DNA from 4 places in the Nocardiopsis akebiae genome. Region 1 is predicted to be linked to each of the others. Evidence: predicted binding sites of a transcription regulator. Region 1 holds the regulator's gene; each other region holds the start of a gene.
What was found. The regulator HrcA, encoded in region 1, represses chaperone genes, less so after heat shock. The targets are predictions, from matches to a motif close to TTGGCACTCTCNNNNNGAGAGTGCCAA.

Region 1 (7,833 bases):
CTGCGCCCCCGGGGTCTGGCCGTAGCCCTGCTGCCCCTGCTCGAACTGCGGAGCGTAGGGCGACTGCGCTTCCGAGGACTGGCCGTAGGCGGGCTGGCCCTGGTCGGGCTGGGGAGCGTACGGCGACGGGGCGCCGGGCGGCGGTGCGAAGTCGGGCTGCGCTCCCGGGGTCTGGCCGTAGCCCTGGTAGCCCTGCTGCGCCTGGCCGGGCTGCGGGGCGTACGGGGACTGCGCGCCGGATGGCTGGCCGTAGGCGGGCTGCGCCCCCGAGGGCTGCTGGCGGTGGTCCTGGTCGGGCTGCGGAGCGTAGGGCGGCTGCGCACCGGACTGCTGCCCGTAGGAGGGCTGCTGGCCGGGTTCCGGCTGCGGGGGCTGCTGTCCGTACTCCTGCTGCCCGTCCTGCCCGTGGTCCGGCTGCTCTCCCCGGTGGGGATCCTCCGGGGGCGGGGGGTTCGTCGGGGTCTGGCTCATGCTCTTCCTTGGCTCCGCTGATGAGGGGGAGGTTCCTGTACTACCGTGCTGTACCGACGACCGCGCGGGCCGGAGGCGGGCGACCTCGGCGCCGGACACGGGGACCGGAGCCTCGCCCGGGTCAAATCCTAGGTCCTGCCGCTCCCCCCGCGCTCGGCGCTCGCTAGGGAGCGTCCGGGTGCGGCCCGGTGACGAAGTCGATCAGCTCCTCCACCCGGCCGAGCAGAGCCGGCTCCAGATCAGCATAGGTACGGACCGAGCCCAGGATCCGGCGCCACGCCTCTCCCGTCTCCATCCGCCAGCCCAGGGCGCTCACGACCCCCTCCTTCCAGGGGACGCCGCGCGGCACCTCGGGCCACGCACCGATCCCCACCGAACCCGGCCGGACCGCCTGCCAGACGTCGACGTAGGGGTGTCCGGCCACCAGCACGTGCTCGCCGCGCACCCGCTCGGCGATCCGCGTCTCCTTGGAACCCGGCACCAGGTGGTCCACCAGGACGCCCAGCCTCCTGCCGGGCCCGGGTGAGAACTCCGCCACGATCGAGGGCAGGTCGTCGACCCCCTCCAGGAACTCGACGGCCACCCCCTCCACGCGCAGGTCGTGGCCCCAGACCTTCTCCACCAGCTCGGCGTCGTGGACGCCCTCCACGTAGATCCGGCTCTCCCCGGCCGTGCGCGCCCTCGCGCCCCGCACCGCCACCGACCCGGAGGCGCTGCGCAGCGGCCCCCGCGCCGCCGGGGCGGGGCGCACCAGGGTCACCGGCTCGCCGTCGACCAGGAACGCGGCCGGGGCGAGGTCGAACACGCGGCGGCGGCCGTGCCGGTCCTCCAGCGTGACGGTGGCCTTGTCCCAGGCCACCACCGCCCCGCAGAACGCCTCCCCGGCGTCCTCGACGACCAGTTCCCGTTCCAGGTGCACCTCAGGGACCGCCTTCTTCTTCGGGCGGCGCCAGTCCCCGGCGAGCACGTCGCGGCCGTAACGGCCGGTTCCCTTGGTAGCCACGGTCGTGCAGTCTACTGGTGGCGCGCGCCGGCGCCCCGTCGACCGCGACGCGCGCCGCGGGCCCGGCGGGGACAGGGGCGACACCGCCGCGCCGGGGCCCGGCCGACCGCGGGTAACCGTCAGGGTTTGCGGCCGGGCATAGACTTAGCACTGAGGACCATGGAGTGCCAGGAGGTGGCGAGTGCTGGATGAGCGCAAGCTCGCGGTCCTGCGTGCCGTCGTCGAGGACTTCGTCAACACCAACGAGCCCGTGGGTTCCAAGGCCCTGGCCGACCGGCACAGGCTCGGCGTCTCCCCGGCGACCATCCGCAACGACATGGTCGCCCTGGAGGAGGACGGCTACATCGCGCAGCCGCACACCAGTGCCGGACGCGTTCCCACGGACAAGGGGTACCGGCTCTTCGTCGACCGGCTCTCCTCGGTCAAACCGCTCTCCAGCGCGGAGCGGCGCGCCATCGAGTCCTTCCTCACCGGTGCCGTGGACCTCGACGAGATCGTCGCCCGGACCGTGCGGCTCCTCGCGCAGCTCACCCGCCAGGTCGCGATCGTCCAGTACCCGTCGCTGACCCGCTCGTCGGTGCAGCACGTGGAACTGGTCCCCCTCGGGGGGCAGCGGATCATGATGGTCGTGATCACCAACACGGGCCGGGTCGAGCAGCGTGTCATCGACGGCCTGGGAGAGGTCCACGAGGCCGCCGTCGACGACCTGCGCGCGATGTTGAACCGGGCCATCGCCGGACGCCACCTCGGCGACGTGCCCGACGCGGTGGAGGACCTGCCTCCGCAGGTGCCGCCCGAACACCGCCAGATGGCGGTGTCGGTCCTCTCCGTCCTGCTGGAGAGCCTCGTCGAACGGCACGAGGAGAAGATCGTCCTCGCGGGGACGGCCAACCTCGCCGCCGTCGACTTCGCCGCCAGCCTCAGGGACGTCCTGGAGGCGCTGGAAGAGAACATGGTCCTCATCCGTTTGCTGGGAGAGGCCAAGGACCCGTCGATGCTCACGGTGCGCATCGGCGCGGAGAACTTCCACGAGGGCCTGAGGTCCACCTCCATCGTGTCGGCGGACTACGGTGTGGGAAACCAGTCGCTCGCCAAGATCGGTGTGGTGGGACCCACCCGGATGGACTACCCGGGGACGATGGGAGCAGTACGCGCCGTGGCTCGCTATGTCGGACAGATTTTGGCAGGACAGTAACCCAGTGGCCAGAGACTATTACCAGGTTCTCGGAGTGCGTCGCGACGCGTCCAAGGACGAGATCAAGAAGGCCTACCGGCGGCTCGCGCGCGAACTCCACCCGGACATCAACCCGGACCCCGCAACCCAGGAGCGCTTCAAGGAGGTGACCCAGGCCTACGAGGTCCTCTCCGACGAGAACAAGCGCCGGATGTTCGACATGGGCCAGGACCCCTACGCGCCCGGCGGCGGCGGGGCCGGGGGCTTCGGCGGCGCGGGCGGGTTCGCCTTCGACGACATCATGAACGCCTTCTTCGGCGGCGGCCAGCCCGGCGGGCGCGGCCCCCGGGAGCGGGTCCGCCGCGGGCGCAGCATCAAGATCCGCGTCGAACTCGACCTGGTGGAGACCGCGTTCGGCGTCAGCAAGGAGATCACCTTCCCCACCGCCATCCTGTGCGAGACCTGCCAGGGCGAGGGGACGGCGGCCGGTTCGCACCGCACGACCTGTGAGATGTGCCACGGTCAGGGCGAGGTCTCCCAGGTCACCCGCTCCTTCCTCGGCCAGGTCATGACCTCCCGTCCCTGCCCCCAGTGCTCGGGACAGGGCTCGGTCATCACCAACCCCTGCGGCGACTGCGCGGGCGAGGGCCGGGTGCGCGAGAAGGTCACCCGCACCGTCAAGATCCCCGCGGGCGTCGACGACGGCACCCGCATCCAGCTCGCCGGGGAGGGCGAGGTCGGCCCCAACGGCGGACCGCGCGGCGACATCATCCTGGAGATCATCCAGCGCCCGCACCCCACCTTCGAACGCCGCGGCGACGACCTGCACTGCACGGTGACCGTCCCCATGACGGCCGCCGCGCTGGGCGCCTCCTTCGCCTTCGACACCCTCGACGGCACCGAGAACATCGACCTGCGCCCGGGCACCAACTCCGGCCACGTCATCACCCTCCCCAACAAGGGCGTCAGCCACCTCGACGGCGGCGGCCGGGGCGACCTGCGCATCCGCGTGGACGTGGAGACCCCGAGCAGGCTGGACGAGGAGCAGGAGGCCCTCCTGCGCAAGTTCGCCGAACTGCGCGGCGAGGACCAGACCCCGGGACGCTTCAGCCCCGGACACGGCGGGTTCTTCTCCAAGATCCGCGACGCCTTCGGCGCCAAGTGACGCCGCCGGTCTTCCTGGTCGAGGCCGCCGACCTGGCGGCCGACCGGGTGACGGTGGACGGCGCGGAGGGCCGCCACGCCGCCGTGGTGCGCCGCATCCGGGAGGGCGAGACCGTCGACCTCTCCGACGGACGCGGCCTGCGCGCCCGCTGCACGGTGACCGCCGTGGGACGCGACCACATCGTCTGCGCGGTGGCGGAGCGCCGGGAGGAACCGGCGCCCCGCCCCCGCCTGACCGTGGTCCAGGCACTGCCCAAGGGCGACCGGGGCGAACTGGCCGTGGAGATGATGACCGAGGCCGGAGCGGACGCGGTCGTGCCCTGGGCGGCGGAGCGCTGCGTCACCCGCTGGAAGGGCGACCGCGCCGCCAAGGCGCTGGCCAAGTGGCGTGCGACCGCCCGAGAGGCGGCCAAGCAGGCCCGGCGTGCGCGGCTGCCCGAGATCGCCGACCTCGCCGACCGCACCGCCGTGGTCGAACTGCTGGCGGGGGCGGACCTGGGCGTCGTGCTGCACGAGGACGGCGCCGGCCGCCTGTCGCAGCTTGAGCTGCCCGCGGGAGGGGGCGCCGGAGTCGTGGTGGTGGTCGGTCCCGAGGGCGGCTTCTCCGACGCCGAGTTGGAGGCGTTCGACGCCGCGGGCGCGGTCCGGGCGCTGCTGGGACCGAGCGTGCTGCGCACCTCCACCGCCGGGGTCGCCGCCCTGTCGGTGCTCCAGTCCCGCACCGGCCGCTGGTAGGGCGCACGCCCCGGTCCCGAGCACGTGAGAAGAGGCGCCCGGATACGTCCGGGCGCCTCTTCTCATTCTCACGTGCTCTTGTGGCCGGCTCCCGCGCGTGGGGAGCGGGGCCCCGACGCGCGACGGTGACGGGCCGCCTCGGAGGGGCGTGTCAGCTGCCGGGAGCCGTCTTGGCGCCGTTGTCGCCCCCGGTGGTGCCGGTGCCGCCCGTGCCGGTTCCGTCGCCTCCGGTTCCGCCGCCCTCGCCGCCGGTGCCGTCACCGCCGCCGGAGGGCTCCTCGCCGCCGGTCCCACCGCCGTTGTCGCCGCCGCCCTCCTCACCCGTGGACCCGTCGCCGGCGCCGCTGCTGGGCTCGTCGGTGGGCTCGCACTCCTCCTCGGAGGCGGCCTTCTCGTCCTTCTCCTCCTCGGAGCTGGACGGGGTCGGGGAGACGGGCTCCTCGGGCGTCGGACACGTGGTGGCGGCCGTCACGCCCTCCTCGGAGGGAGCGGGCTCCTCCTCGTCGTCCTCCGGAGTGGGGGAGGAGGCCGGGTCGCGCGGCGGCTCCTCCCCCTGCTGGGTGGTGCCGTCCACGGAGCCGGTGGAGGGTTCGGGAGCGGCCACACCGCCGCCCTCGCCCTCCTCCCCGGCGGGCGCGCCCTCGCGGTCTGCGCCCGCGGGGACGATCTCCAGCACGTGGTCGCGGACCTGGGGGCTGGAGATGACCACGGATCCGGCGATCAGGGCGGCTCCCGCCACCGCCACCGCCGGACGTAGCCAGGGCATACCGAACCAGGCCGAACCGCGGTTGCGCTCGGTGCGCTCACGGATCAGGTTCAACGCCTCGGGAGAGGTCGTGACCGCGTCGGCCTCGGCCTTGAGCAGGTGGCGCAGCTGCTCCTCGAACGGGTCGTTCGTGGGGTTCGTGGGGCTGGTCATGTCGTTTGCTCCAGAACAGAGCGGAGCGCGGAGATACCGCGGGACGTGTGGCTCTTCACCGCGCCCCGGCTGATCCCCATGGCGTCCGCGATCTGTGCCTCGGACAGGTCGCCGTAGTACCGGAGCACGATGGCCTCTCGCTGACGGGTGGGTAGTTTGCGCAGGGCGCGGATGACGGCTTCGCGCTCCAACAGGCTCAGCGCGCCGTGTTCCGCGCTGGGGGCGTCGGGCAGGGCCTTGGGCGCGTGCTTCTCCACGACCGCCCTGTGGCGGAGCACGGACCGGGCCTTGTTGACCACGGCCTGGCGCAGGTAGGACAGGGCCTTGTTCGGGTCGCGCAGGCGGCGCCACGCTCCGTGCATGGCGACGAACGAGTCCTGGACGACCTCTTCCGCGGTCGCGTGGTCGCGGACCAGCAGGGCGGCGAGCCGAACGAGCGGACGGTAGTGCTCCCGGTAGAGCTCCGTCACGGCGTGGTCGGCGTCCCACTCCACCGAGAGCGGTGCCGTGGTGGCACCGGCCACCATGGTTTCTGTCGTCACATCAGTTCGACGCACACCCTTGTCGCGGGGTTTACGAAAGGGCATACCTCTTCTTTTCCAGGTAGACGTGCGTTTCAATCCGAACACGCGGGAATATGGCCGGGGCCGGACGGAGCCGACGACCTGGCGCGCACGGGTGGAAAGCCTATCGCGCCCGGGACGCCGGGCGTTGCCGAACCCGCTCGCCCGCGGTGCCCCGCAGGCCTTCCGCCGTCGGCCCGCCCGACGGCGACCTGCGGCATCATGGTCCCGGACGAAACCGGGAAGGCGGCCGTTCCCTCGGCCGCGCAGACGGAAATCAAGGTGAGCGATGGTCCAGGACGACTGCCTTTTCTGCAAGATCGTGAAGGGGGAGGTGCCCGCCGAGATCGTGCGCGAGAGCGAGCGCGCGGTCGCCTTCCGCGACATCAACCCCCAGGCGCCCACGCACGTGCTGGTCATCCCGCGCGAGCACTACGCCAACGCCGTCGAGGCCGCCGCGGCGGACACCGGCCTGCTCGACGAGATCGTCCGGGTGGCGCACGAGGTGGCCGCGGACGAGGACGTCGCCGACCAGGGCTACCGGCTGGTGTTCAACACCGGCAGCGGCGCCGGGCAGACGGTCTTCCACCTCCACGGGCACCTGCTCGGCGGCCGCGGGCTCAACTGGCCCCCCGGGTAGGAGGCGCGGAACCGGTCCGGTCCGGCCCGCGGACGCCCCCGACCCCGTCCCTCCCGGACGCCGTCCACAGGCGGAGATAACGGATCGAGTCGGGCGGAGACAGCTTGGTAGACTCGTCGTTGTGGGCTTCGAGGGTTCGGTGTGACCGTTGGGAACACCGGCGCGCAAGCTCCGACCGGGTGCCGTCCGCGGCGCCGGGACCGTCCACCAGGTGCGCCTCCCGCAGGGGTCGGGCAGGCGCCCGACCGAAGGGTAGGGACAGCGGCCGCACGGCCTCACCATGTCCGAGACAACGCACACGCACCCGCCGCGGGACACCCAGGTCAAGGTCGTGGTGCCCGACGAGCACACGATGGTCAGCCTGCTGGGCTCCAGGGACGAACTCCTCAGGGCGTTGGAGCGGGCCTTCGACAGCGACATCCACGTGCGCGGCAACGAGTTCACCATCAGCGGCTCCCCGGAGGAGACCGCCGTCGTGGTCCGCCTCGTCGAGGAGCTGATCGAACTCGCCAAGAGCGGCACCCACGTCACCCCCGACACCATCGAACGCATGGTCCACATGCTGCGCTCGCCCGGCGCCGAGCGCCCCGCGGACGTGCTGACCACCAACATCCTGTCCAACCGCGGCAAGACCATCCGTCCCAAGACGCTCAACCAGAAGCGCTACGTCGACACCATCGACCAGCGCACGGTGGTGTTCGGCATCGGTCCCGCCGGTACCGGCAAGACGTACCTGGCCATGGCCAAGGCGGTCAAGGCGCTCCAGGACAAGGAAGTCAACCGGATCATCCTCACCCGCCCCGCGGTGGAGGCCGGTGAGCGGCTGGGCTTCCTGCCCGGCACCCTCTACGACAAGATCGACCCCTACCTGCGCCCGCTCTACGACGCCCTGCACGACATGCTCGACCCCGACTCCATCCCCAAGCTCATGGCGGCGGGGACCATCGAGGTCGCGCCGCTGGCGTACATGCGCGGCCGTACCCTGAACGACTCCTTCATCATCCTGGACGAGGCCCAGAACACCTCGCCCGAGCAGATGAAGATGTTCCTCACCAGGCTCGGGTTCGGCTCCAAGATCGTGGTCACCGGCGACGTGACCCAGGTCGACCTGCCCGGCGGGCAGACCAGCGGTCTGCGCACCATCGAGTCCATCCTGCGTGACAT
Region 2 (7,833 bases), 2.6 Mb from region 1:
TCCTCCTCGTCCTCGGGCTTGTCCGCCACCAGAACCTCGGTGGTCAGCAGCATGCCCGCGATGGAGGCGGCGTTCTGAACGGCGGAGCGGGACACCTTGACCGGGTCGAGGATGCCCTGCGAGGTCAGGTCGCCGTAGGCGCCGGTCGCGGCGTTGTAGCCGTGGCCGACCTCCAGCTCCGACACGCGGTGGGTGACCACGTAGCCCTCGGCGCCCGCGTTCTCCGCGATCCACCGGGCGGGCTCGACCAGGGCGCGGCGCACGATCGCCACACCGGTGGCCTCGTCGCCCTCCAAACCGAGGTCGTCCGAGTCCAGCGCCTTGGAGGCGTGCACCAGGGAGGCGCCGCCACCGGCGACGATGCCCTCCTCGATGGCCGCGCGGGTCGCCGAGATGGCGTCCTCGAGGCGGTGCTTCTTCTCCTTGAGCTCCACCTCGGTGGCGGCGCCCACCCGCAGGACGGAGACGCCGCCCGCGAGCTTGGCCAGGCGCTCCTGGAGCTTCTCGCGGTCCCAGTCGGAGTCGCTCGCCTCGATCTCCTTGCGGATCTGGCGGACGCGGTCCTCGACCTCGGACTGCTCCCCGGCGCCGTCCACGATGGTGGTGGCGTCCTTGGTGATCGTGACGCGGCGGGCACCGCCCAGCGCGTCGAGGTCCACGTTCTCCAGGGTCAGGCCGACCTCCTCGGCGACGACCTGGCCGCCGGTGAGGACCGCGATGTCCTGGAGCATGGCCTTGCGGCGCTCGCCGAAGCCGGGCGCCTTGACCGCGGCGACGTTGAGGGTGCCGCGGATCTTGTTGAGCACCAGGGCGCCCAGCGCGTCACCGTCGATGTCCTCGGCGATGATGAGCAGGGGCTTCTTGCTCTGGACGACCTTCTCCAGCACGGGCAGCAGGTCGTTGAGGCTGCTGATCTTGCCCTGGTTGATCAGGATCAGCGCGTCCTCCAGCACCGCCTCCTGGCGGTCGCCGTCGGTGACGAAGTAGGGCGAGACGTAGCCCTTGTCGAACTGGAGGCCCTCGGTGAAGTCCAGGTCCAGACCGAAGGTCGGGGCCTCCTCCACCGTGATGACGCCGTCCTTGCCGACCTTGTCGAACGCCTCGGCGATCAGGTCGCCGATCTGGGCGTCCTGGGCGGAGTTGGTGGCGACGTAGGCGATGTCCGCGCGCTCCTCGACGGGGCGGGCGCGCTCCAGGAGGATCTCCGACACCTTGGCGGCGGCGGCGTCGATGCCCTTCTTCAGGGACATCGGGGAGGCGCCGGCGGCCACGCTGCGCAGACCCTCGCGGACCAGGGCCTGGGCCAGGACGGTCGCGGTGGTGGTGCCGTCACCGGCGGCGTCGTTGGTCTTGGTGGCGACCTCCTTGACCAGCTGGGCGCCCAGGTTCTCGTAGGGGTCGTCCAGCTCGACCTCACGGGCGACGGTCACGCCGTCGTTCGTGATGGTGGGGGCGCCGAACTTCTTGTCGATGACGACGTTGCGACCGCGCGGGCCGAGCGTCACCTTGACGGCGTTGGCGAGGCGGTCGACGCCCCGCTCGAGGGCGCGACGGGCGTCGTCCTCGAACTCCAGGATCTTCGGCATGTGGGTGCTTCCTCTTCAGGCCGGTCGAAAGAGAGCATCCCGCCCGCCCGGCTGTGCGCCGACCGGTGCGGGATGCGGATGGCTCCGGGCCCGTTGGAACGGGCCCCGCGGAGGCCTACTTCTCGACGACGGCGAGAAGGTCGCGGGCGGAGAGCACCAGGTACTCCTCGCCGTCGTACTTGACCTCGGTGCCGCCGTACTTGCTGTACAGGACGACGTCGCCGACCTTCACGTCCAGCGGGATGCGGTTCTCGCCCTCGTCGTCCCAGCGGCCCGGGCCCACGGCCAGGACCTCGCCCTCCTGGGGCTTCTCCTTGGCGGTGTCCGGGATGACCAGACCGGAAGCGGTGGTCTGCTCGGCCTCCAGCGTCCGGACCACGACGCGGTCCTCGAGCGGCTTCAGCACGGTCTTGGTGGCGGTCGACACGGTGTGACCTCCCCCTTCAAGGTTTCGGTGTACTGATTTCGGCCCGCACTGGTGCACGGACCGGCTACGAAAAAGGGGCGACCACGGCGGCCTGTCGTCGCGGGTGCCAGACCGGCCTCGTCGCGGTTAGCACTCTACCCCCGAGAGTGCCAGAATGGAAATGTGACCGTGACCCCCCGGTCGGGAAGTTCCGCGAGGGGCCCCTCCGCCGGGGCGGGGCGCGGCCGCATCCGCACACCGCTCCTTCGACGCCCGGGGGGAACCCATGCGCCTGGCCGCCTTCGAGGCCCTGCTCACCGACGCGGGCCGGGAGGTCCTGGCGGGGGTGGACCCGCAGGCCGCCGTCGGGGACCAGCTCGCCGCGGCCTCGCTGCTGCGCGGTGACCCGCGCGTGGCCGCCCTCGACCCCGGTCTACCCGTCTCCGAGCTGGTAAACGCCGTCCTGACCCAGGTCTCCCTGCGCGAACGCGGGCGGGCCAAGTTCGGCGAACTCGCGCGGCGGATGTTCTTCACGCCCAACGGGCTGGAGCAGTCCACCCGGCGCGTGGTGGCCGACTACCGCGCGGAGCGCGTGGCCGGGGCGTCCGGACCGGCCGGACCGCCGGGATGGAGTCCGGACGGAGCCACCGCGGGCGACCTGTGCTGCGGGGTCGGCGCGGACCTGCTGGCACTGGCCGCGCGCGGCGTTCCGGTCGAGGGCGTGGACGCCGACCCACTCACGGTCGCGGTGGCCCGCGCCAACATCGCGGCCCTGGGCCTGTCCGGGCTGGCCCGGGTCCGCGAGGGCGACGCCTCCGCGACCGCGCCCGGCCGGTACCCGCTGCTGTTCTGCGACCCCGCCCGGCGGGGCGGGCGCGGCCGGGTGTTCGACCCCTCGGCCTACTCCCCGCCGTGGGACACGGCCGTGGACCTGGCCGAGGGAGCGGAGGCGGCCTGCCTCAAGGCCGCGCCGGGCATCCCGCACGAGGCGCTGCCCGGGGACGCGGCGGCCGAGTGGATCTCGGTGGACGGGGAGCTGAAGGAGACCGCCCTGTGGTTCGGCGCGCTGGCCGACGGGCCGCGGCGCCGGGCGACGGTGCTGCACGAGCGCGAGGGGCTGCTCGCCCGCGAGGGCGCGGTGGCGCACCTGGACGCCGACCCCGGCCTGGGCCCGGCGCCGGTGGCGGCGGCCCGTCGCTACCTGTACGACCCGGACCCGGCCGTGGTGCGCTCGCATCTGGTGGCGGAGGCCGCGGCGCGGGTGGACGGCGCCCTGCTGGACGAGCGGATCGCGTACTTCACGGCGGACAGGGCGGTGCTCTCGCCGCTGTGGCGGGTGCTGGAGGTGGTGGAGGTGCTGCCGTTCTCGCTGAAGCGGCTGCGCTCGGCGGTGCGCGGCCTCGGGGCGGGGACGGTGACCGTCAAGAAGCGGGGATCGGCGGTGGACACCGAGAAGTTGCGCCGGGACCTGCGCGCCTCGGGCCCGGAGTCGGTGACGGTCGTGCTCACACGGATCGGCGAGCGTCCCTTCTGCCTGCTGTGCCGCGAGGTCGACGCCCCGCCCCGGGAGGAGGCCTCGGCCCGGGACTAGGTGTACCGACCATGGAGGATGGGGGCATGCATGTCCTCGAAGCCGGTGACGCACACGCACCTCCGGTCCTGTTGCTGCACGGTGGCGGTGTCGCGGGATGGATGTGGCGCCCCACGCTGGAACGGCTTGGGGACGCGGCCCGTGTGATCATCCCCGATCTCCCCGGCCACGGGCGCGGCGCGGACGGGGCGTACCGGTCCCACGAGGAGACCGTTCGGACCCTGGTGGGGGTCCTGGAGGAACGCGCACCGCACGGCGCGCTGGTCGCCGGGTTCTCCCTGGGAGCGCAGCTCACGACGCTCCTGGCCGCGACCCGCCCCGACCTGGTCACCGGAGCCGTCGTGGTGAGCGCCCAGGCCCGCCCCCTCCGGTTCCCGGGCGCTGCGCTGGGCCTGCTCGCCGTGAGCGCGCCGCTCGCGCGACGACGGTGGTTCGCCCGGCTCCAGGCCAGGGAGCTGTTCGTTCCCGAAGCGCTTCTGGAGGACTACCTCCGCGACAGCGCCCGCACGAGCCGCGCGACCCTGCTCGCGAGCGTCGGCGAGAACGTCCGCTTCACCCTTCCTCCCCGTTGGTCCGACTTCCCGAACCCGGCGCTGGTGATGGTCGGGGAACGGGAGCGGGGCCTGGTGCGCGCTTCGGCGCGCCTCGTCCACGACGCCCTTCCGGGTTCCCGGCTGGTCTCCGTCCCGGGGTGCGGACACGGCATCCCCCTGCAACGACCCGACCTGCTCGCCGACGTACTTGCCGACATGGTGTGAACGGCGCGGACCACGGCCCCGCGTCCCACGGGGGCCGGGTGCGCTTCGCCCCGACGGGGCACGGGGCCCCGTTCCCGAGGAGCGCGTGCCGGTGCCCAAGGGCCCGGTCGCCCAGGGGCCCGCAGGTCCGGCTGCCCACGGGCCCGAAGGCCCTGTGTCCACAGGCCCGGCGCGGGGCTGGTGGGCCCCGGCGGCTCCGCCCTAGACTGGAATCCGGGGGCGCCGCGCGTCCCCGCGGGGTGGGCGCGCCACCCCCGTGTTCGAGTGTCCACCCCCCGTGACCGGCTCGCAAGGGCCCGCTCCCGCCTGTGGACAGGGACCGCTCCCGCCCGTGGACAACCGTGGACGAGGTGGCTGGAGTGCACACCGGGGCCGCGGATCACGACATCGGGCCAGATCGTTACCTTCCCCACCCAGTTCTTTGGCGGTCCCCTGGGGGAGGAGCGGTGCGTGTCGTTAAACTGGCGGCGCGAATTCTTTCCCTTCTCATGGATTCACCCGGAAGGCCGTGATCGTTGACCCGCCCCCCGCGGTTCAGCCGGAGCACGGGCCTTGCCTCACGTGTATACGCTCAGTCACACTCCAGTCACGATGAGGCCGTACTGGTGCAAAAACACCACCCACCCGGGGACCATCGAGAACCCGAGCCGTCCGGAACCCACCGTCCACTCCTCCCGGACGGGTACGGGAGCGCCAGAAAAATAAGGAGCACCTCGGTGGAACAGACCAATCACAACTTCCTCAACGGAGGAGGTCAGGCGGGGATCTCCGACCGCATGCGTGACCTGCTCTCCCAGGCCGCCCAGGAGCACGTCTCCGAACAGAAGTCGCAGGGCGCCGTCAGCGAGGAGATGCGCCAGCGCCTGGAGGGCATGGAGTGGCTGCTCCGCGAGCTGCGCGAGCGCGAGCTCACCGCCCTCACCGAGTCGGTCGCCACGGTCAACGGCCGCGTCGACGAGTTCCTGGCCCGGCCGCCGGAGTGGGCGGAGACCCTCGCCGAGCACATCGAGGTCGTCGCCCAGCAGGTCAAGCCCCTGTCGGACCTGCCCTCCCTGCGCGCGGACACCCACCGCATCGCCGGTCACCTGGACACCGCGCTCACCCGCCTCCAGCGGATGGCCGAGACGGGCAACCGCACCTCCGAGCAGGCCAACGAGCTGGGCGAGCGCCTGAACGGGCTGGACGAGAGCCTCGACACCCGCCTGAACGGACTCGGCGAGACCCTCGGCGCCCGCCTGGACGGGCTGAGCGAGACGTTCGGCGCCCGTCTGGACGCCCTCGACACCGCGCTGGCCTCCCTGGCCGCCAGGACCGAGGCCGTGCAGGCGTCGCTGTCCGCGCTCTCGGAGTCGGCGGAGAGCCGCCACGAGGCCCTCACCGCCGCGGTCGGCGAGAGCCGCACCGAACTGGCCGAAGCGCTCGCCGGCGGGCGGACCGAGATCTCGGAGGCCCTGGCGGAGGGCCGCACCGAGCTGGCCGAGGCCGTGGCCGCGAGCCGCGAGAGCCTCACCGCCACCGTCAACGAGAGCCGTGAGGCCCTCGCCGCCGCCGACGCCCGGCTGGGCGAGACCGTCGCGGCCAAGGCCGAGGAGGCCGCCGCCAAGGCCGAGCAGGCCAACGGAGAGCTGCGCACGCTCGTGGAGGAGCGCACCGAGCGCCTGCTCACCTCGATGGAGGAGCGCACCGCCGAACAGCACGAGACGCTGCTGTCGCGCCTCCAGGAGAACACCGGCGAGCTGGGCGAGCGCACCGCCGCCCTGGCCGAGGAGCTGGGCGCCCTGTCCACCTCCTCCACCGAGCGCCACGAGGCCCTCGCCGCCAAGCTGACCGAGAGCGTCGGCTACCTCAGCACCCAGGCCGAGGAGAACAACGCCGAGACCACCGCCGCGGTCGCCGACGTCACCGGCGCGCTCGCCAAGCTCCGCGAGGACCACGAGTCCTCGCTCACCGAGCTGCGCACCCACCTGCGCCAGCGCCTGTCCGAGCTCAACGAGCAGATGGAGCTGGGCCGCACCGAGACCCGGGAGCAGGCGGAGGCCGCCTCCGAGCGCCTGCGCGAGGCGGTGACCGAGCGCACCGACGCCTTGGGCGCCCGCATCGCAGAGGACGCCGAGCGCGTCACCTCCGACTTCGCCGAGCTGCGGACGTTCGTCCAGGAGAGCGGCGACCGGCTCGCCACCGAGTCCGAGGAGCGTTCGCGGACGCTGACCGAGTCGCTCACCGAGCGGGTGGAGGCGCACCGGACGGCTCTGGACGAGCGTCTGGAGCGCCAGCGCGAGGCCCTGACCGGCAAGGTCGACACCCACCTGGCGCAGATCACCGGCAAGGTGGACCACGAGCTGGGCCGCCTCACCGACCGCTTCGACACCTTCGAGGGGCACTTCGAGGGGAGCTTCGAGGGGGTCGAGGGCAAGCTCGACCGCATCGACGGCCGCATGGACGGCGTCAACGGCCGCCTGGACGGCCTGGACGGCCGGGTCAACGGGGTCGAGGGCCAGTTCGAGGGCGTCAGCGGGCACTTCGAGGGCGTGGACGGCCGCATGGAGGCCCTGGACGACCGGTTGGAGGCGCTCAACCAGCGGCTCAACCAGCTGCCGCAGACCATGGAGGTCAGCGAGCTGCACCGCCGCCTGACCGAGCTGGTGGAGCGGCCCCAGATGGACCACACCGGCAAGCTGGACGAGATCGACGAGCACGTCACCTCGGCCGTGGCGCCGGTGCTGCGCGAGCTGAAGCAGCGCCCGGACCGGCACGAGCTGGAGGAGACCGTCACCGAGGCGGTCGAGAACTCGCACGACGACATCACGAAGCGGTTCGCCTCCCTGGAGGAGACGGTGCTCGCCCTGGCCGAGGCGCTGCTGCGCCCGGGCCGGGACGGCAAGAAGAAGCGCCGCCGCGACGATGACGAGGACGACGAGTAGCCGGTAGCGCGGGGTCCGCGTAGACGGTCCGCCCCATGGTCGCCCGGCGACCGCGGGGCGGGCGCGGACCGGCGGACGGCGAAGGGGCCGGGGCACCTCGGGTGCCCCGGCCCTGCCGTGCACGGAAACCGCGCCGGCACGCCGGGGCGCCCCGCCCGGAGCGGGTCCCGGGCACCGGCCACGGGCACGCGCTCTGGCACCGGCACGAGGTCACCGCGGGCCAGGACCCGCGCCCCGGCCTCCGCGCAGGGCCCGCTCAGACCGTGAAGACGATCTTGCCGAACTGCTCGCCCCCTGCCATCGCCCGGAAGCCCTCCTCGGCCCGTGTCAGGGGCAGCACCCGGTCGACCTCGGGCCGGATGCCGGTGCGCACGCACATCCGGGACAGGGCGGCCAGCTCCTCGCGGGTGCCCATGGTGGAGCCCAGGACCCGCAGCTGGAGGAAGAACACCCGGTTGAGTTCGGCCGGAGGCGCGTCGCCGCTGGTCGCGCCGCAGGTGATGACGGCGCCGCCCGGCTTCAGCGAGCGCAGCGAGTGCGCCCATGTGGCCTGGCCGACCGAGTCGAAGAC
Region 3 (7,833 bases), 2.4 Mb from region 1:
CCGCGTGAGCGGGGCGCCGGTGTCGGGCCTGCCTCCCGAGGAACGGCGCGCGCGGGCGATCCTGCTGAGCCAGGAGAGCCACATGTTCCGGGGGACGATCGCCGAGAACCTGGCGCTGGCGCTGGACCGGCCCGAGGGCGCGGCCGAGGTGGACGAGGAGCGCCTGTGGGAGGCGCTGGCCGCCGTGGACGCCGAGCCGTGGGTGCGCGCGCTGCCGGAGGGGCTGGGCACGCGGGTGGGGTCGGGCAACGCCTCCCTGGACCCGGCGCACGTGCAGCAGCTGGCCCTGGCCCGCGTGGTGCTGGCCGACCCCGACGTGCTGGTGCTGGACGAGGCCACGTCCCTGATGGACCCGCGTTCGGCCCGCCGCCTGGAACGCTCGCTGGCGGGGGTGCTGTCGGGGCGCACGGTGGTGGCCATCGCGCACCGGCTGCACACCGCGCACGACGCCGACCGGATCGCGGTGGTGGAGGACGGCCGGATCAGCGAGCTGGGCAGCCACGACCAGCTACTGGCCCGCGGCGGCTCCTACGCAGACCTGTGGCGGGCCTGGCACGGCGCGGACTGAACCCCTCGGGCCGCTGCCGCCCGCGTCCTCGGGAGTGCCGCTCTGCCCGCGCCCCGCTCAGGAAGGCCACTGGTCGGGGCCGGGGAACCTGGACGTGTCCAGCTCGACGTCGAAGGGCTCCGGCAACCGGATCTTCGCTCCGGAATCCACGGTCGTGGCGTGGTTGTAGCGGCCGTTGCCGGGCTGCTCGTAGAGGGTGACCGACGGACCGGCCCCGTCCCAGGCGTCGATCAGCAGGTAGAGCGGGACCGGCGCGTGCGCGTAGCCCCACGGCTTCTCCCTGCGGTCGGTGTCCCCACTGCTCCGGGAGACGATCTCGACCACCAGTTCCGCCTCGTCCGCCGGACAGGGGGTCTTCGACGGGTCGAGGACGACGTCCTCCGGCATGACAACGAGGTCAGGCATGTAGAGCCGCTCAACGGTCGGCAACTGGATGCCCAGGGTCTGGTAGACATCCCAGTCGTCGGGAAGTACCCGCCCGAGCATCCGGTTCACCCGGACCGCGATGTAGTTGTGGGGGTCAGACTGGGGGGCCACGGGCACGACTCCGTTGCCATCGATGATCTCGGCCCGCCAACCGTCGGGCACGTCCAGCTCTCGCCAGGTGCCCAGCAGGTAGTCCCATCGCGACAGCCCCACCGCCGGGGCGGCCTCCGTCGTCAGCAGACCCATTTCGCCTAGCACCGCCGAGCAGGGATCGGAACGCTCCGTATCCCTGTCCGCCCGACACTTCGCAGAATGACCCCGGCTTTTCGCGAACGACAGTGCCGCCTCGGCGATGGCAGCGTCCACTGCCCCCGAGAAGGCGAAACCGGGCGACCCCCGAAGGGGCCGCCCGGTCGTCGCGGGCGAGGTCGCGTATCCGGACCTCAGACACCTGCGGGCCCGGGGGCCCGAGGTCTCACGGACCTGCTAGAAGTCCATGCCGCCCATGCCACCGGTCGGGTCGCCGGCGGGAGCGGCGGCCTTCTCCGGCTTCTCGGCGATGACGGCCTCGGTGGTCAGGAACAGACCGGCGATGGAAGCCGCGTTCTGCAGAGCCGAGCGGGTGACCTTGGTCGGGTCGATGACGCCGTCCTTGAACAGGTCGGTGTACTCGCCGGTGGCGGCGTTCAGGCCGAACCCGGGCTCCAGGTTCTTGACCTTCTCCGCCACGACACCGCCCTCGAGGCCGGCGTTGATCGCGATCTGCTTGAGCGGCTCGGCGATGGCGCGGCGCACGATGTCGGCGCCGATGGCCTCGTCGCCCTCCAGCTCCAGCTTCTCGAAGGCCGGGACGCTGGCCTGGAGCAGGGCGACGCCACCGCCGGGCAGGATGCCCTCCTCGACCGCGGCCTTGGCGTTGCGGACGGCGTCCTCGATGCGGTGCTTGCGCTCCTTGAGCTCCACCTCGGTGGCGGCACCGGCCTTGATGACGGCCACGCCGCCGGCCAGGCGGGCGAGACGCTCCTGGAGCTTCTCGCGGTCGTAGTCGGAGTCGGTGCGCTCGATCTCGTTGCGGATCTCGTTCACGCGACCGGCGATCGCGGTGGCGTCACCGGCGCCGTCCACGATGGTGGTCTCGTCCTTGGTGACGACGACCTTGCGGGCGCGGCCGAGCATGTCGAGCTCGGTGCTCTCCAGCTTGAGGCCGACCTCCTCGGTGATGACCTGGCCGCCGGTCAGCACGGCGATGTCGCCGAGCTGGGCCTTGCGGCGGTCACCGAAGCCCGGGGCCTTGACGGCGACGGACTTGAAGGTGCCGCGGATCTTGTTGACGACGAGCGTCTGGAGGGCGCCGCCCTCCAGGTCCTCGGCGATGACGACCAGCGGGCGACCGGCCTGGAGGACCTTCTCGACGACCGGCAGGAACTCGTTGTTGTTCGAGATCTTGGAGTTGACGATGAGGATGTAGGGGTCCTCGAGGACCGTCTCCATGCGCTCCAGGTCGGTGGCGAAGTAGGGCGAGATGTAGCCCTTGTCGAAGCGCATGCCCTCGGCGAGCTCGAGCTCCAGCCCGAAGGTCTGGCCCTCCTCGACCGTGATGACGCCTTCCTTGCCGACCTTGTCCATGGCCTCGGCGATGGTCTCGCCGATCTGGGGGTCGCCGGCGGAGATCGAGGCGGTGGAGGCGATCTGCTCCTTGGTCTCGATGTCCTTGGAGAGGTTGCCGAGCTCCTCGTTGATGCGCGCGACGGCGGACTCGATGCCGCGCTTGAGGCTGATCGGGTTGGCGCCGGCGGCGACGTTGCGCAGGCCCTCGCGAACGAGCGCCTGGGCGAGCACGGTGGCGGTGGTGGTGCCGTCACCCGCGACGTCGTCGGTCTTCTTGGCGACCTCCTTGACCAGCTCGGCCCCGATCTTCTCCCACGGGTCCTCGAGCTCGATCTCCTTGGCGATGGAGACACCGTCGTTGGTGATCGTGGGGGCGCCCCACTTCTTCTCCAGGACGACGTTGCGGCCCTTGGGGCCGAGCGTGACCTTGACGGCGTCAGCGAGCTGGTTCATGCCGCGCTCGAGGCCGCGACGGGCCTCCTCGTCGAACGCGATCAGTTTGGCTGCCATTGAGTTCTTGTCCTCCCGTGACCGGGCTGATACGCGATGGGACGAGGCATGCGCCCGCGACGGACGACCGCGGAACCTCCCGGCAACCCTGCTGCCGGGAGCCGCGATCTCGCAGCCTCGATCCGGTTAGCACTCAGTGAAGGCGAGTGCTAACCAGTTCCCTTTTTAGCACTCGCCCCCGGCGAGTGCAAACGATGTGGTCACGATTTCCCACCCCGACATTTCCCCATCTACCTGCACAAACACCGTATGACATGCGGGTTTTCCGCGCTGAGCGGACGGAGCCGCGCACCGGTTCCGACCTCTCCCGGCACGCGGCTCCGGCCCGCTCCGCGGCCCCGGATCAGGAGCTGAGGCGGCGCATCGCCCGCGACCCCCCGGCCAGCGCGGCGACCGCCAGCACCACCGCCACGGCCCAGCCGACGGCGACCGAGGCGTCCCACTGCCCGGCGAACAGGGCGCGCTCGGCGTCCACCACGTAGGCCACCGGGTTGGCCCGCGAGAGCGCGTACAGCCACGGCGGCGCCAGCTCCATCGGCAGCAGCACGCCGGACAGCAGCATCAACGGCATGATCAGCGTCTGCACGATGGGCGCGAACACGTAGGTCTGCTTGACCGCCAGGGCCGCCAGGTAGGACAGCGTGGCCAGCCCGGCGCCCAGGACGGCGAGCAGGAGCAGCCCCACGACGGCGCCCGCAGGCGAGGCCCGGAACCCGAGCGGCACCACCAGCACGAGGATGAGCACCATCTGCGCCAGCATCATCACCACGTCGCGCAGGACCCGTCCCAGCAGCAGCGACACCCGGCTCACCGGGGTGGCCAGCAGCCGTTCGTGCGCTCCGGAGGACATCTCCGGCAGCAGCCCGAAGCCGGCGAACCCGGCCGTGAACAGGCCGAGCATCACCAGCAGGCCGGGGACGAACCACTGCCACGGGTCCTGCCCCTCGGCACCGGCCAGCCCCGTCAGCAGCGGCGCGAACAGCACCAGGTACAGCACAGGTTGCAGCATGCCGAAGAACAGCATCAGCGGCCGGTGCAGGAACGGCCGCATCTGGCGGGCGAAGACGGTCACGGTGTCGCGCACCAGGCCCGGCCCCCGCACCGCGGTCGCCTCAGCCGTCCGCGCCCCGGCCTTCTCCGCCGGGGCCTCGGTCACCTCACGGGAACTCATGCGCCCTCCTCCCTCAGGCTGCGTCCGGTCAGGGTCAGGAACACGTCGTCCAGGGTGGGCCGCTGCACCCGGACGGAGAGCAGCGGGACCCCTGCCGCGTCCAGCCCGCGCAGCAGCTCGGGCAGCACGGTGTCCCCGCGTTCCACGCGCAGGCGCACCTCGGCGTCGCGCCCCGCGTCCGCGAGCACCTCCGCGGTCCCGGCGGAGGGCGCCCGTTCGGCGACCCCGGCGGCGGTGCGCGCCCGTTCGGCGTCCGGCACCGTGAGGGTGACCAGGTCGCCGGAGACCCTGCCCTTGAGCTCGTCGGCGGTACCGTCGGCGATGACCCTGCCGTGGTCGATCACCAGGACCCGCTCGGCCATGTCGTCGGCCTCGTCCAGGTAGTGGGTGGTGAGCACGACCGTGGTGCCCGTCCGGTCGCGCAGCCTGGTGATGTGCTCCCACAGGTTGGCGCGGCTGTGCGGGTCGAGCCCGGTGGAGGGCTCGTCCAGGAACAGCAGCCCCGGCTCGTGGATGAGCCCCATGGCGATGTCGAGGCGCCTGCGCTGTCCGCCGGAGAGCTTGGTGACCTCCCGGTCGGCGGCGGCGCCCAGCTCCAGCTGGTCGAGGAGCCCGTCGGCGCGGCGGCGCGCGGTGCGCCGGTCGAGCCCGTACAGCAGCCCCTGCGTGTACAGCTCCTCCCGGGCCCGCTGGTCCTCTCCGGCGCCGTGCCCCTGGCCGACGAAGCCGATCCCGCGGCGCACCTCGGCGGGCGCGGTGCGGACGTCGTGCCCCGCGACCACGGCGGTGCCCGAGGTGGGTTCGAGCAGGGTGGTGAGCATGCGCAGCGTGGTCGACTTCCCCGCGCCGTTGGGTCCGAGCAGGGCGACGAGCTCGCCCTCGGCGACGTCGATGTCGACGCCGCGGACGGCTTGGACGACCTCCTTGCCGACCCGGAAGTCACGGGTCAGCCCGCGTGTGTGGATCATCCCTCTCCTTATTAAAAGTTGAGTACGAGAGAGAGTGTGCACCACCGGGCGAGATATTCAAAGTTTAATAAGAGCCCGGTCCGCGCCCCCGGGAAGGCAGCCCCGGTGACGGAGGCCCGCACGGGCGGGGAGGGCCGAGGCGGCGGAGCCGACGGGAGCGGACGGGCCGCCGGGTCAGCGGTCGCGGGCGACCGTCCCCGACTCCGGGGGCGGGCCGAAGACCCCGGGCCTTGGGGGCAGCCCGAAGGCACCGGGGCCGTCGTCGGCCATGGTGTACTCCCCGGCCCGCAGGGAGGCGACGAGTTCACGCGTCCAGCGGGCCTCGGCCCCGATCGTGCCCCGCCACAGGCCGAAGAGTTCGCGCACGTGCGCGGGCTCGCCCCAGCCCTCGGAGGGCCGCAGCTCCTCGTCGGTCCTCTCCAGCAGGTCCAGGCGCTGTTCCAGCAGCGCGACGACCTCCGCGCGCGGCAGGGCGGGCATGAGGGTGACCGCGGCGAAGAGCATCGCGGGGTCCCCCCTGTGGGACAGCCCCCGGCGGATGAGGCGGTGGAGTTCGGCCTCGCCCTCCTCGGTGATCGCGTAGGAGACGCGGTCGACCACCTCGTCCCCCTCGGCGACGAACTCGCGCAGCCTGCCCTCCCGGGAGAGCTTGCGCAGGGCGTGGTAGATGGAGCCCCACTTGATGTTGGCCCAGTGCTCGGTGCCCCAGTCCAGGAGCTGACGGCCCACCCGGTACCCGTGGGCCCGCCCCTCCATGCGCACCACACCCAGGACCAGCAGCCGCGTCGCCGACATCTCCACCCTCGTTCGACCGGAATCCCCTCCAGCCTACGAGCAGGAACGGGGCGGTTCGGCGAGCCGGGGCCGGGCCGCCCGGCGTCACAGCTTGCGGAAGTACCGCACGACGGGCAGGGCGGTGTAGCCGGCGCGCTCGTAGGTGGCGCGGGCCGGGGCGTGCCCGTCGTCGCCGCCCGTCTCGACCATGGCCACCGCCGCGCCCTGCTCGCCAATCCAGTCGGTGGCGGCCCCGGTCAGCGCCGCCCCCACGCCCCGCCCCTGGTGGTCGGGGTCGACGGCGAGCAGGTGGATCTCCCCCATGCCGTCCTCGGGCAGCATCCTGGCGGTGGCGAAGCCCGCGACCGCTCCGTCGGCCTCGGCGACCCACACGCGCTGGTCCCCGGCGTCGACGCTCCCGGCCACCTCGTCGTACTGGCTGCGCCGCCAGTCCGGGACCAGGACCGGGTAGACCTCCTCCCCCAGGACCCGGCGCAGCGAGGCGTGCACCGGTTCCCACGCGCGCAGTGCCAGAGCGATGACCGCTTCCCTGTCGGACTCCCGGAACAGCCGGATCTCGATGCCCATACGCCCAGGCTAGGGAGCGGCGGTCACGGGCGCACCGGGTTTTCCGGAGCGCTCTCCCGCGCGGGTCGCGGAATACCGCGAAGGGGCGGCCCGGCGCCCTGTCGCGCCGCGGCCGCCCCTCACGGCGGGGCTCAACAGCCCCCGGCGACCGCCGGGATGATGGAGACCTGGGCGCCGTCGGCGACCTCGGTCTGGAGGCCCTTCTCGAAGCGCACGTCCTCGTCGCCGATGTAGACGTTGACGAAGCGGCGCACCTTGCCGCCGTCGTCCAGGATGCGGGCGCGGATGCCGGGGTAGTTGGCCTCCAGGTCGTCGATGACCTCGGCCAGGGTGGCGCCCTCGGCGGTGACCTCGGAGGCGTCGTTGGTGTAGGTGCGCAGGATGGTGGGCACGCGGACGCTGGCGCTCATGGCGGACTTCCTTCTCGTGGGAGATGACGGGTGGTCGGGGCGGCGGGACCCGGGCCGAAGCGAAGCGGGGGCCCCGAAAGGCGCTGTCTAGGCCAGACCGGCGTCGGTGAAGGCGCTCAGCGAGGGCTTGATCGTGGCGCTCACCCCGGCGTCGACGGCGTTCAGGGTCTTGAGTCCGTCTCCGGTGTTGAGCACGACCGTCTCGGCCTTCGGGTCGAGCCTGCCCTCGCGGACGAGCTTGCGCAGCACGCCGGTGGTGACGCCGCCCGCGGTCTCGGCGAAGATGCCCTCGGTGCGGGCGAGGAGCTTGATGGAGTCGACGATCTCGTCGTCGCCCACGTGCTCCACCGATCCGCCCGTGCGCTTGGCGATGTCCAGCACGTAGGGCCCGTCGGCCGGGTTGCCGATGGCCAGCGACTTGGCGATGGTGTCGGGCTTGACCGGCTGGATGACGTCGATGCCCTTGTCCCAGGCCTGCGCGACCGGGGAGCAGCCCGTGGCCTGGGCGCCGAAGATCCGGTACGGGCGGTCCTCGACAAGACCGAGCTTGACCAGTTCCTGGAAGCCCTTGTCGATCTTGGTGAGCTGGGAGCCGGACGCGATCGGGACGACGATCTGCTCGGGCAGGCGCCAGCCGAGCTGTTCGGCGATCTCGTAGGCCAGCGTCTTGGAGCCCTCGCCGTAGTAGGGGCGCAGGTTGACGTTGACGAAGCCCCAGCCCTCGCCCACCGGGTCGCCGATGAGCTCGGAGCAGAAGCGGTTGACGTCGTCGTAGTTGCCGTCGATGGCCACGACCTTGCCGCCGTAGAC
Region 4 (7,833 bases), 2.5 Mb from region 1:
GTTTAAGTTCCGGATGCTTCTGTGATGTTGGCACGTTCAGTTCGGCTCCGGGTACGGACTCGCCGGATCGCGCGGATCCCGGCCGCCGTTCGGGTCCTGTGGCCCCAAAGCGGAACCAGGCCCGGAACCGGGTTCCCCGGAGGGCCCGGAAGAGGACCCGTGGCGCCACCGGTACATCAGTCCCCGGGGGACCTCCTCAGCGGTGATCGCGTAGCAGATGTGGTCGCGCCAGGCCCCGTCGATGTGCAGCTGTCTCCTGCGCACGCCCTCGTCGCGAAAGCCCAGTTTGGCGACCACGCGTCTGCTCGCCCGGTTCTCGGGCCGGACGTTGGCCTCGATGCGGTGCAGCCCGACGCGGAAGAAGGAGTGGTCCACGGCCAGCGCGACCGCGGTCGGGGTGATGCCGAGCCCGGCGTGGGCGCTGTCGATCCAGTACCCGACCTGCGCCGACCTGGCCGAGCCCCACACGATGGCCCCCACCGTGATCTGGCCGACGAACCTGTCGTCGTACAGGACCGCCCAGGGCATGGACAGGCCCTGCCTGGCCTCGTGGCGGATGGACTGGAGCATCGAGACGTAGGGGGTGAGGCCGGTGGTGCGCAGCGGCATCTCCGGATAGGTGGGCTCCCAGGGGCGCAGCCACTCCTCGTTGCGCGAACGCGTGTCCCGGAGCGCCGCGGCGTCGCGGAGCCGCAGTGGCCGGAGTACGACCGGGCCCTCCTGGAGGGTGACGGGCCACCCATGTCTGCGATTCACGACCGTCCCTTCGATGCCCTCGGCACCGTAGCCCAGCGCTGCGACACCGGACGCGGAGGCGTCGGGTTCCCGTCGCCGGTGACGGGCTCCAGTATTCCACTCCCCGGGGCGCGGCATGGCTGCGGTCGCCCCAGGAGGCAAGAATCGGATGATTCTTAACTCCAATACTCCCGCACCGAAAACCGGCCCTGCCCCAAGGAATTCTCAACGGTCGGAATGCCCGGGATGTGATTCCGGTCATTGTCCGGTGTCATTCGGAGCGGGCGTGGTCGCCTCCGCGCAGCTGGTCCACCGCGTGCCGCAGCACCGGCGCCAGCACCTCCATCCCGTCGGCGGCGCCGCCCCGGGAACCGGGCAGGTTGACCACGAGCATCCGGTGCCCCGCGCGCTCGGCGACCCCGGCCAGGCCGCGCGACAGGATCGCCGCGGGCACGCCCTTGTCCCGGCCCGCGGCCCGCAGCGCCTCGGCGATCCCGGGGATCTCGTAGGACAGCAGCGCGCGCGTCACCTCGGGCGTGTGGTCGTGCGGGGTCAGCCCGGTCCCCCCGGTGGTGACGACGGCGTCGAGCCGCTCGTCCAGGGCGCGGCCGATGGCCCGGGCCACGGGTTCGCCGTCGGGGACCACCCACGGCCCCACGACCGCGCAGCCGATCCCGCGCAGTCCCTCGGCCACGACCGGCCCGGAGCGGTCCGGGTATACTCCCGCCGCCGCCCGGTTGGACGCCGTGACGACCGCCACGCGGGGGGTGAGGGCACCGGCGTCAGTCACCACGCCTCCAGTGGCCCTTCCTGCCGCCGGTCTTCTCCTCCACGCGCACCCCGGTCACCTCGGCCGCCGGGTCGATCGCCTTGACCATGTCCACCAGTCCGAGGGCCGCGGCCATGACGCAGGTGAGCGCCTCCATCTCCACGCCGGTGCGGTCGGCGGTGCGGACCGTGGCACGGATGTCCACGCCCGCGTCCACGACGGTGAGGTCCACGTCCACCCCGTGCACGGCGATGGGGTGGCACAGGGGCACCAGGTCGGGGGTGCGCTTGGCCGCCTGGATCCCGGCGATCCGGGCGACGGCCAGGGCGTCGCCCTTGGGCACCTCTCCTCCGCGCAGGGCGGCGACGGCCTCGGGGCCGAGCAGCACCCGTCCCGACGCGGTGGCGGTGCGCGCGCTCACCGTCTTCTGCGAGACGTCGACCATGCGGGCGGCGCCGGACCCGTCCAGGTGGGTGAACCCGGAGGGGTGGTCGGCCCCCTCCCGCCGTGGGGTGTCGGTCATGGGCCCGCCAACTCCTCCGCTCGGAACGCGGGACGCGGCCGGTCGGCCCCGTCCGGGCGCGCCGGAGCGCGCCACCACGACCGTACGGCACTCCCGGGGCCCCCGGTCCCCGGGTCCGCGGACCCGGGCGGGCGCGGCTCAGGCCGGTTCGGGCAGGCGCACCACCTCGACGCGGCTGCCCGCGGCCAGTTCGGTCACCTCCTCGGGCACCACCACGAGCGCGTTGGCCCCGGCCAGGGCGGACAGCTGGTGCGAGCCCTGGTGCGACGCCGGGGACACCGTGGGCTCGGCGTCGCGACCGTAGGGGGACTCCTCCAGCACCGCGCGCAGGAAGGAGCGGCGCCCGGGCGGGGAGGTGACCGGCGAGGTGAGCAGGGCGCGCATGCTCGGCAGCGGCCGGGGATCGAGCCCGCGCAGGCGGCGCAGCGCGGGCCGGACGAAGACCTGGAAGGACACGAAGGCGCTCACCGGGTTGCCGGGCAGCGTGATGATGGGGGTCCGGTCCGGGCCGATGACGCCGAAGCCCTGGGGCTTGCCCGGCTGCATCGCCACCTGGACGAACTCCACGGTGCCCTCGCGGGTGAGCACCTCCTTGACCACGTCGTGGGCGCCCATGCTCACGCCGCCCGTGGTCACCACGACGTCGGCGCGCACCAGCAGGTCGTCCAGCGTGTCGCGCACCGTCTGGGGGTGGTCGCCCACGAACCCGTGGCGGTGCACCTCGCACCCGGCGTCGCGCGCGGCGGCGGCGATCATGAAGCTGTTGGACTCCCAGATCTGGCCGGGGCCGAGCGGACGCCCGGGCTCGACCAGCTCCTCGCCGGTGGAGAGCACCATCACGCGGGGGCGGGCGTAGACCGGCACAGAGCGGCGCCCGACGGCCGCCAGGACGCCCATCTCCCCCGGGCCGACGCGCACGCCGGGCCGCAGCACGGTGGCGCCCGCGGTGACGTCGTCCCCCGCGCGGCGCACGGCGTTGCCCTCCTTCACCGGCCGGTCGAAGGCCACGCTGGCCGTGCCGCCGTCGGTCCACTCGACCGGGACCACCGCGTCCGCCCCCGAGGGCATGGGCGCGCCGGTCATGATCCGGGCGGACCTGCCGGGCAGGACCGCCGTCGGGGAGGGGTCCCCCGCCGGGATGTCGGCCACGACCGGCAGCCGCACGGGGTTGTCCGGCGAGGCCCACTCCAGGTCCGCGGCGCGCACCGCGTACCCGTCCATGGACGAGTTGTCGAAGCCCGGCAGCGACACGGGCGAGGTGACGGCCTCGGCCAGAACGGCGCCGTGCGCCTGGAGCAGGTCCAGCTCGGTCGGCACGGGGTCGGGGATCAGTGCCAGGACGTCGGCGACGTGCTGTTCGACGCTCTTCACGGGGTTCCTCCCGGTTCGCGGTTCCTGTGGTGGCCCCGCCTCCCCTCCCTCAGGAGACGGCTCACGCCCCATTCTTGCCGCGTCCGGCCCCGTATGCGGCGCGCCGGGCCCCGGCCGGGGCGCCCGGGGTCCCCTGTCAGGGGCGCTGGGCCTGCGCGCGGTCGACGAAGTCCCGCAGCCAGGGCAGCAGTTCGTCGGCGAGGTCGGGGCGGCGGCAGGCGAAGTCCACGACCGTGCGGATGTAGTCGGCCTTGTTTCCGGTGTCGTAGCGGCGGCCGCGGAAGAGGACGCCGTGCACCGTGCCGCCGTCCTCGGGCTTGCGCCGGGCCAGCTCGCGCAGGGCGTCGGTCAGCTGGATCTCGCCGCCCCGGCCGGGCGGGGTCTCGTGCAGGACGGGGAAGACCGCCGGGTCGCAGACGTAGCGGCCGATGATCGCCCAGCGGCTGGGCGCCTGCTCGGGGGCGGGCTTCTCGACCAGGTCGGTGACGGTGACGACGTCGTCCTCGTCGGTGGGCTCGATGCCCGCGCACCCGTACAGGGACACCTGCTCGGGCTCCACCTCCATGAGGGCGACGACGCTCCCGCCGTGGCGCTCGCGCACCTCGATCATGCGGCGCAGCAGGTCGGCGGACTCGATGAGGTCGTCGCCCAGCAGGACGGCGAAGGGGTTGTCGCCCACGTGCGCCTCCGCGCACAGCACCGCGTGGCCCAGACCGCGCGGCTCGCCCTGGCGGACGTAGTGCACCTGGGCGAGGTCGCTGGACTCGCGCACCGAGCGGAGCCGGGCGTCGTCACCCTTGGCCTCCAGCGCCTCCTCCAGCTCGTAGGCCCGGTCGAAGTGGTCCTCGATGGAGCGCTTGCTGCGGCCCGTGATCATCAGGACGTCCTGGAGGGAGGCGGCCACCGCCTCCTCAACGACGTACTGGATCGCGGGCTTGTCCACGATCGGCAGCATCTCCTTGGGCGTGGCCTTGGTCGCGGGCAGGAAACGCGTGCCTAGGCCCGCGGCGGGTACGACCGCCTTCGTGACGGACACGGAACCGGAGGGCCGCTTCTGGTCGGTGGAGTCGTTCATGTCGGCACTTTAGGCCAGCGGTCGGCCGTCTCCGCGCCCCCACGCACGGGAGTGCGCCAAGAAGTACGGATCGTTTCGGGCCGCGGAGGGCGGCCCGCCACCGCGTGTTCACCGCGCGGGGCAACCGGCCGGTTCGGGGCGGTGCCAGACTGGGGCCATGGGCGAGAGCGAACTGCGTGAGGCCAAGGCCGGGCTGCGGAGGGGTTTCCTGGAGCGGCGGCGCGCCCGGGGGCCCGAGGAGCGCGACCGGGCCGGATCGGCGGTACGCGACGCGCTGCTGGACGTCCCGTGGCTGGCCATGGGCGGGACGGTCGCCTGCTACTACTCCGTGGGCGGCGAGCCCGACACCCGCAAGCTGGTGGCGGCGCTGTGGAAGCGCGGCGCCTACGTGCTGCTGCCCGTGTTCCTGCCCGGCGGCGAGCTGGACTGGGCGGCCTTCGACGGGCCGGACTCCCTGGCCCCGGCCGGACACGGGCTGCTGGAGCCCGTGGGCCGCCGCTACGGGCCCGACGCGCTGGCCCGGGCCGACGCCGTGGTCTGCCCGGCCGTGGCCGTGGACCGGCGGGGGACGCGCCTGGGGCGCGGCGCCGGGTGCTACGACCGCGCGCTGGCCCGCAAGGGCCCGCACTCCCCGGCGATCGCCCTGGTCCACGACGAGGAGTTCGTGGAGTCGCTGCCCGCCGAGCCCCACGACCGGCCGGTGGACGCCGTGGTCACCCCGTCCGGCGGGGTGCGGGTCCTCGGCGCGGGCGTGTGGCCGGGCGGACCGGCCGAGCGGGAGCGGCTGAACCGGAGGGGCTGAGCGGGAGCGGCCGGACCGCGGGGACGGGGGGCGCGGGCGGGATTAACCCGGGCCCCGGGGGCGTTGTCGCTGGCGGTCGCGCTCCGGCGGCGCCCGGCGCCCGGCCGTTCGCACCCCCGCGTCGGCCCCCGTGGGCGAGGCCCTGTCACGGCTCCGGTCGGCGAGCGCGTACTATTTAGCAGTCAACGGGCGAGAGTGCCAGCAAGGAGGACCCGAACAGTGCCTACGTACCAGTACGCGTGCACCGAGTGCGGCGCCCAGATGGAGGTCGTGCAGAGCTTCAGCGACGACGCGCTGACCGTCTGCCCCGAGTGCGAGGGCCGCCTGCGCAAGGTGTACTCCGCCGTGGGCATCGTCTTCAAGGGCTCCGGCTTCTACCGCACCGACAGCGGCAAGTCCTCCAACAGCTCCGTGCTGACCGGATCGGGCTCCTCCGAGGGCAAGGACGGCGGGAACTCGGGCTCCACCGACTCCTCCTCCGCGTCCTCGGCCTCCTCGGACGCCAAGACCTCCTCCTCGGACACCGGCAGCGGCACCACGGGCAAGGCCGCCAGCACCAGCGCCACCGCAGCGACGAGCTGACCCGCCGGGCCGTTGACCGCCACCGCGCCGCCGACCCCTCGGCGGCGCGCGGCACGTCCGGCCCCGGCGGACGCGACGGGGCGCTGACGGCCCCGCGCCTCCCCCTCCGGGCCCCTCAGCGGTCCGACCCGGTGCGCGGCCCGCGCGATCGGGCCTGTGGACAACCTCCGAACGGCCCCTCCGCGGCCTAGCGTTGGGGGTATGACCAACGCCGTCCCCCTCCCCTACCGGCACCGTCGCGCGCTCAGCCGGCTACTGGACCGGCACCGGCGCACCGTCGCCGCGCTCCTGGCCGCCGCCGCGCTCCTGAGCGCCGTCCTGGCCGTGCGCCCTCCGCCCGTGCCCGTCACCCGTGTCCTGGTCGCCTCACGCGACCTCGGCGCCGCGGACCCCCTCACCGATGGCGACCTCACCGCCCGTGACCTGCCCGCCGGGTCAGTGCCGGGCGGCGCGCTCGCGGCCGACACCGCGACCGCCGGGCTGCGCCTCAACGCCCCGGTGCGCCGGGGGGAGGTGATCACCGACGCCCGGCTCGCCGACCCTCCCGCGCGGGCCTACGGCCCCGGCCTGGTCGCCGTCCCGGTGCGGGTGGCCGACCCCGGCGCGGTGGGCCTGCTCTCCCCCGGCAGCAGGGTGGACGTCCTCGCCGCCGGAGGGGGCGACGACCTCGCGCCGACCCGGGCGGGCCCCGCCGTGGAGGTGGTCAGCGACCGCCCCGTCCTGGCCCTGCCGGAGGAGGATTCGCAGGGCGGCGGGGAGGGCGGCGCGCTGATCGTCGTCGCCGCCACACCCGTCGAGGCCAGGAGCCTGGCGGGCCACGCGGCCGGCTCGCGGCTGTCCATCACCATCCGCGGTTGACCGGCGACCTCCAGTGGGCAAAGCTGGCCGGGCGCCGCGGGCTCCCACCAGGGGATCCCGCTCCGGCGCCCGTACGGACACCACGAGTATGTAGGGCTTGTATCCATGCAAGGCTTCAAGAAGTTCCTGCTCCAGGGCAACCTGGTGCAGCTGGCGGTCGCGGTCGTGATCGGCGCGGTCTTCGCCAACCTCATCACCGCGTTCACCGAGGGGTTCATCACCCCGCTGATCGGCATCTTCGGCGGGGTTCCCACCTTCAGCGACCTCTACTTCGAGATCAACGGGAGCCGGTTCCTGTACGGGGCGTTCGTCGACGCGCTGATCTCGTTCCTGATCACCGCAGCGATCCTGTACTTCTTCGTGGTCCTGCCCGTGGCCAAGGTGGTGGAGCGCTTCGTCAAGGCCGAGGAGGCCACCACCCGCGAGTGCCCGCAGTGCTTCAGCGAGATCAGCAAGAAGGCGTCACGCTGCGCCCACTGCACCAGCGAGGTGGTGCCCGAGACCGCCGCCTGAGGCGGTCGGACGCGCCGGGGGGGGCGGCCCCGTGCGGGACCGCCCCCCCCCGGGAAGACGCCGCGGGTCAGCCGGTGTACTCCCAGTGCCAGGGCTCGAAGGGGCTGGACTTGGCCCAGGCCGGGTGGTGCCAGCCGAAGTCGGCGCCGTTGGCCTCCATCCAGAGCCAGCGGTCGGACCGGTAGTTCTGGATGCCGCAGCCGAGGTCGATCGCCTGCCCCAGGCCGTGGTTGCTCGTGCCGGGGACGGCCGCGAAGCCCGGGGCGACCTGTCCGTAGACCCGGTGCTGGTTGGGCAGGTCGCGGTAGGCGCTGGTGATGCAGATGTTCTCGCCGTACTCGTCCACGTACCTGGCGTTGAGCTGGAGGAAGTCCACCGCCGCGTCGGCGCGCAGCTTCTTGTCGTCGTAGAGGTCGCACAGGGAGTTGGCCGGAAGCAGGCCGTTGGCCGCCCCCTGGGCGTTGGCGGCAGCGTCCGGGTCGCAGTCCCCGGCGGCCATGTAGGCCTCCGGGTCGATGCCGCGGTCCTCCAGCTCCTGCACCAGCTCGTTCGTGGTCTGCTCGGACCGCTCGCGCAGGGCCTCGATGTCCGCGGCCAGCTCGACC

Region 2: a site for HrcA is predicted at 2,140-2,166, ahead of groES (co-chaperone GroES). Genes of this name have one in related genera too.
Region 3: a site for HrcA is predicted at 3,278-3,304, ahead of groL (chaperonin GroEL). Genes of this name have one in related genera too.
Region 4: a site for HrcA is predicted at 5,451-5,477, ahead of KGD83_RS04810 (FmdB family zinc ribbon protein). Genes of this name have one in related genera too.

The regions. Positions count from the first base shown of each region.
Region 1 is NZ_CP074132.1:5,178,589-5,186,421, reverse strand. It holds gene KGD83_RS22225 (DUF3097 domain-containing protein) at 635-1,474, opposite strand; gene hrcA (heat-inducible transcriptional repressor HrcA) at 1,656-2,669, shown strand; gene dnaJ (molecular chaperone DnaJ) at 2,674-3,813, shown strand; gene KGD83_RS22210 (16S rRNA (uracil(1498)-N(3))-methyltransferase) at 3,810-4,547, shown strand; gene KGD83_RS22205 (hypothetical protein) at 4,699-5,466, opposite strand; gene KGD83_RS22200 (SigE family RNA polymerase sigma factor) at 5,463-5,993, opposite strand; gene KGD83_RS22195 (histidine triad nucleotide-binding protein) at 6,319-6,669, shown strand; gene KGD83_RS22190 (PhoH family protein) at 6,950-7,833, shown strand, end outside.
Region 2 is NZ_CP074132.1:1,175,562-1,183,394, reverse strand. It holds gene groL (chaperonin GroEL) at 1-1,586, opposite strand, end outside; gene groES (co-chaperone GroES) at 1,702-2,013, opposite strand; gene KGD83_RS05100 (class I SAM-dependent methyltransferase) at 2,279-3,583, shown strand; gene KGD83_RS05095 (alpha/beta fold hydrolase) at 3,610-4,341, shown strand; gene KGD83_RS05090 (coiled-coil domain-containing protein) at 5,058-7,262, shown strand; gene KGD83_RS05085 (zinc-binding dehydrogenase) at 7,519-7,833, opposite strand, start outside.
Region 3 is NZ_CP074132.1:984,884-992,716, reverse strand. It holds gene KGD83_RS04275 (ABC transporter ATP-binding protein) at 1-568, shown strand, start outside; gene KGD83_RS04270 (Uma2 family endonuclease) at 626-1,240, opposite strand; gene groL (chaperonin GroEL) at 1,481-3,112, opposite strand; gene KGD83_RS04260 (ABC transporter permease) at 3,456-4,283, opposite strand; gene KGD83_RS04255 (ATP-binding cassette domain-containing protein) at 4,280-5,251, opposite strand; gene KGD83_RS04250 (PadR family transcriptional regulator) at 5,426-6,046, opposite strand; gene KGD83_RS04245 (GNAT family N-acetyltransferase) at 6,131-6,613, opposite strand; gene KGD83_RS04240 (ubiquitin-like small modifier protein 1) at 6,745-7,023, opposite strand; gene thrC (threonine synthase) at 7,111-7,833, opposite strand, start outside.
Region 4 is NZ_CP074132.1:1,117,859-1,125,691, reverse strand. It holds gene KGD83_RS04840 (GNAT family N-acetyltransferase) at 37-756, opposite strand; gene KGD83_RS04835 (MogA/MoaB family molybdenum cofactor biosynthesis protein) at 1,007-1,525, opposite strand; gene moaC (cyclic pyranopterin monophosphate synthase MoaC) at 1,518-2,027, opposite strand; gene glp (molybdotransferase-like divisome protein Glp) at 2,166-3,398, opposite strand; gene galU (UTP--glucose-1-phosphate uridylyltransferase GalU) at 3,535-4,473, opposite strand; gene KGD83_RS04815 (5-formyltetrahydrofolate cyclo-ligase) at 4,631-5,275, shown strand; gene KGD83_RS04810 (FmdB family zinc ribbon protein) at 5,495-5,857, shown strand; gene cpaB (Flp pilus assembly protein CpaB) at 6,059-6,715, shown strand; gene mscL (large conductance mechanosensitive channel protein MscL) at 6,821-7,228, shown strand; gene KGD83_RS04795 (M15 family metallopeptidase) at 7,296-7,833, opposite strand, start outside.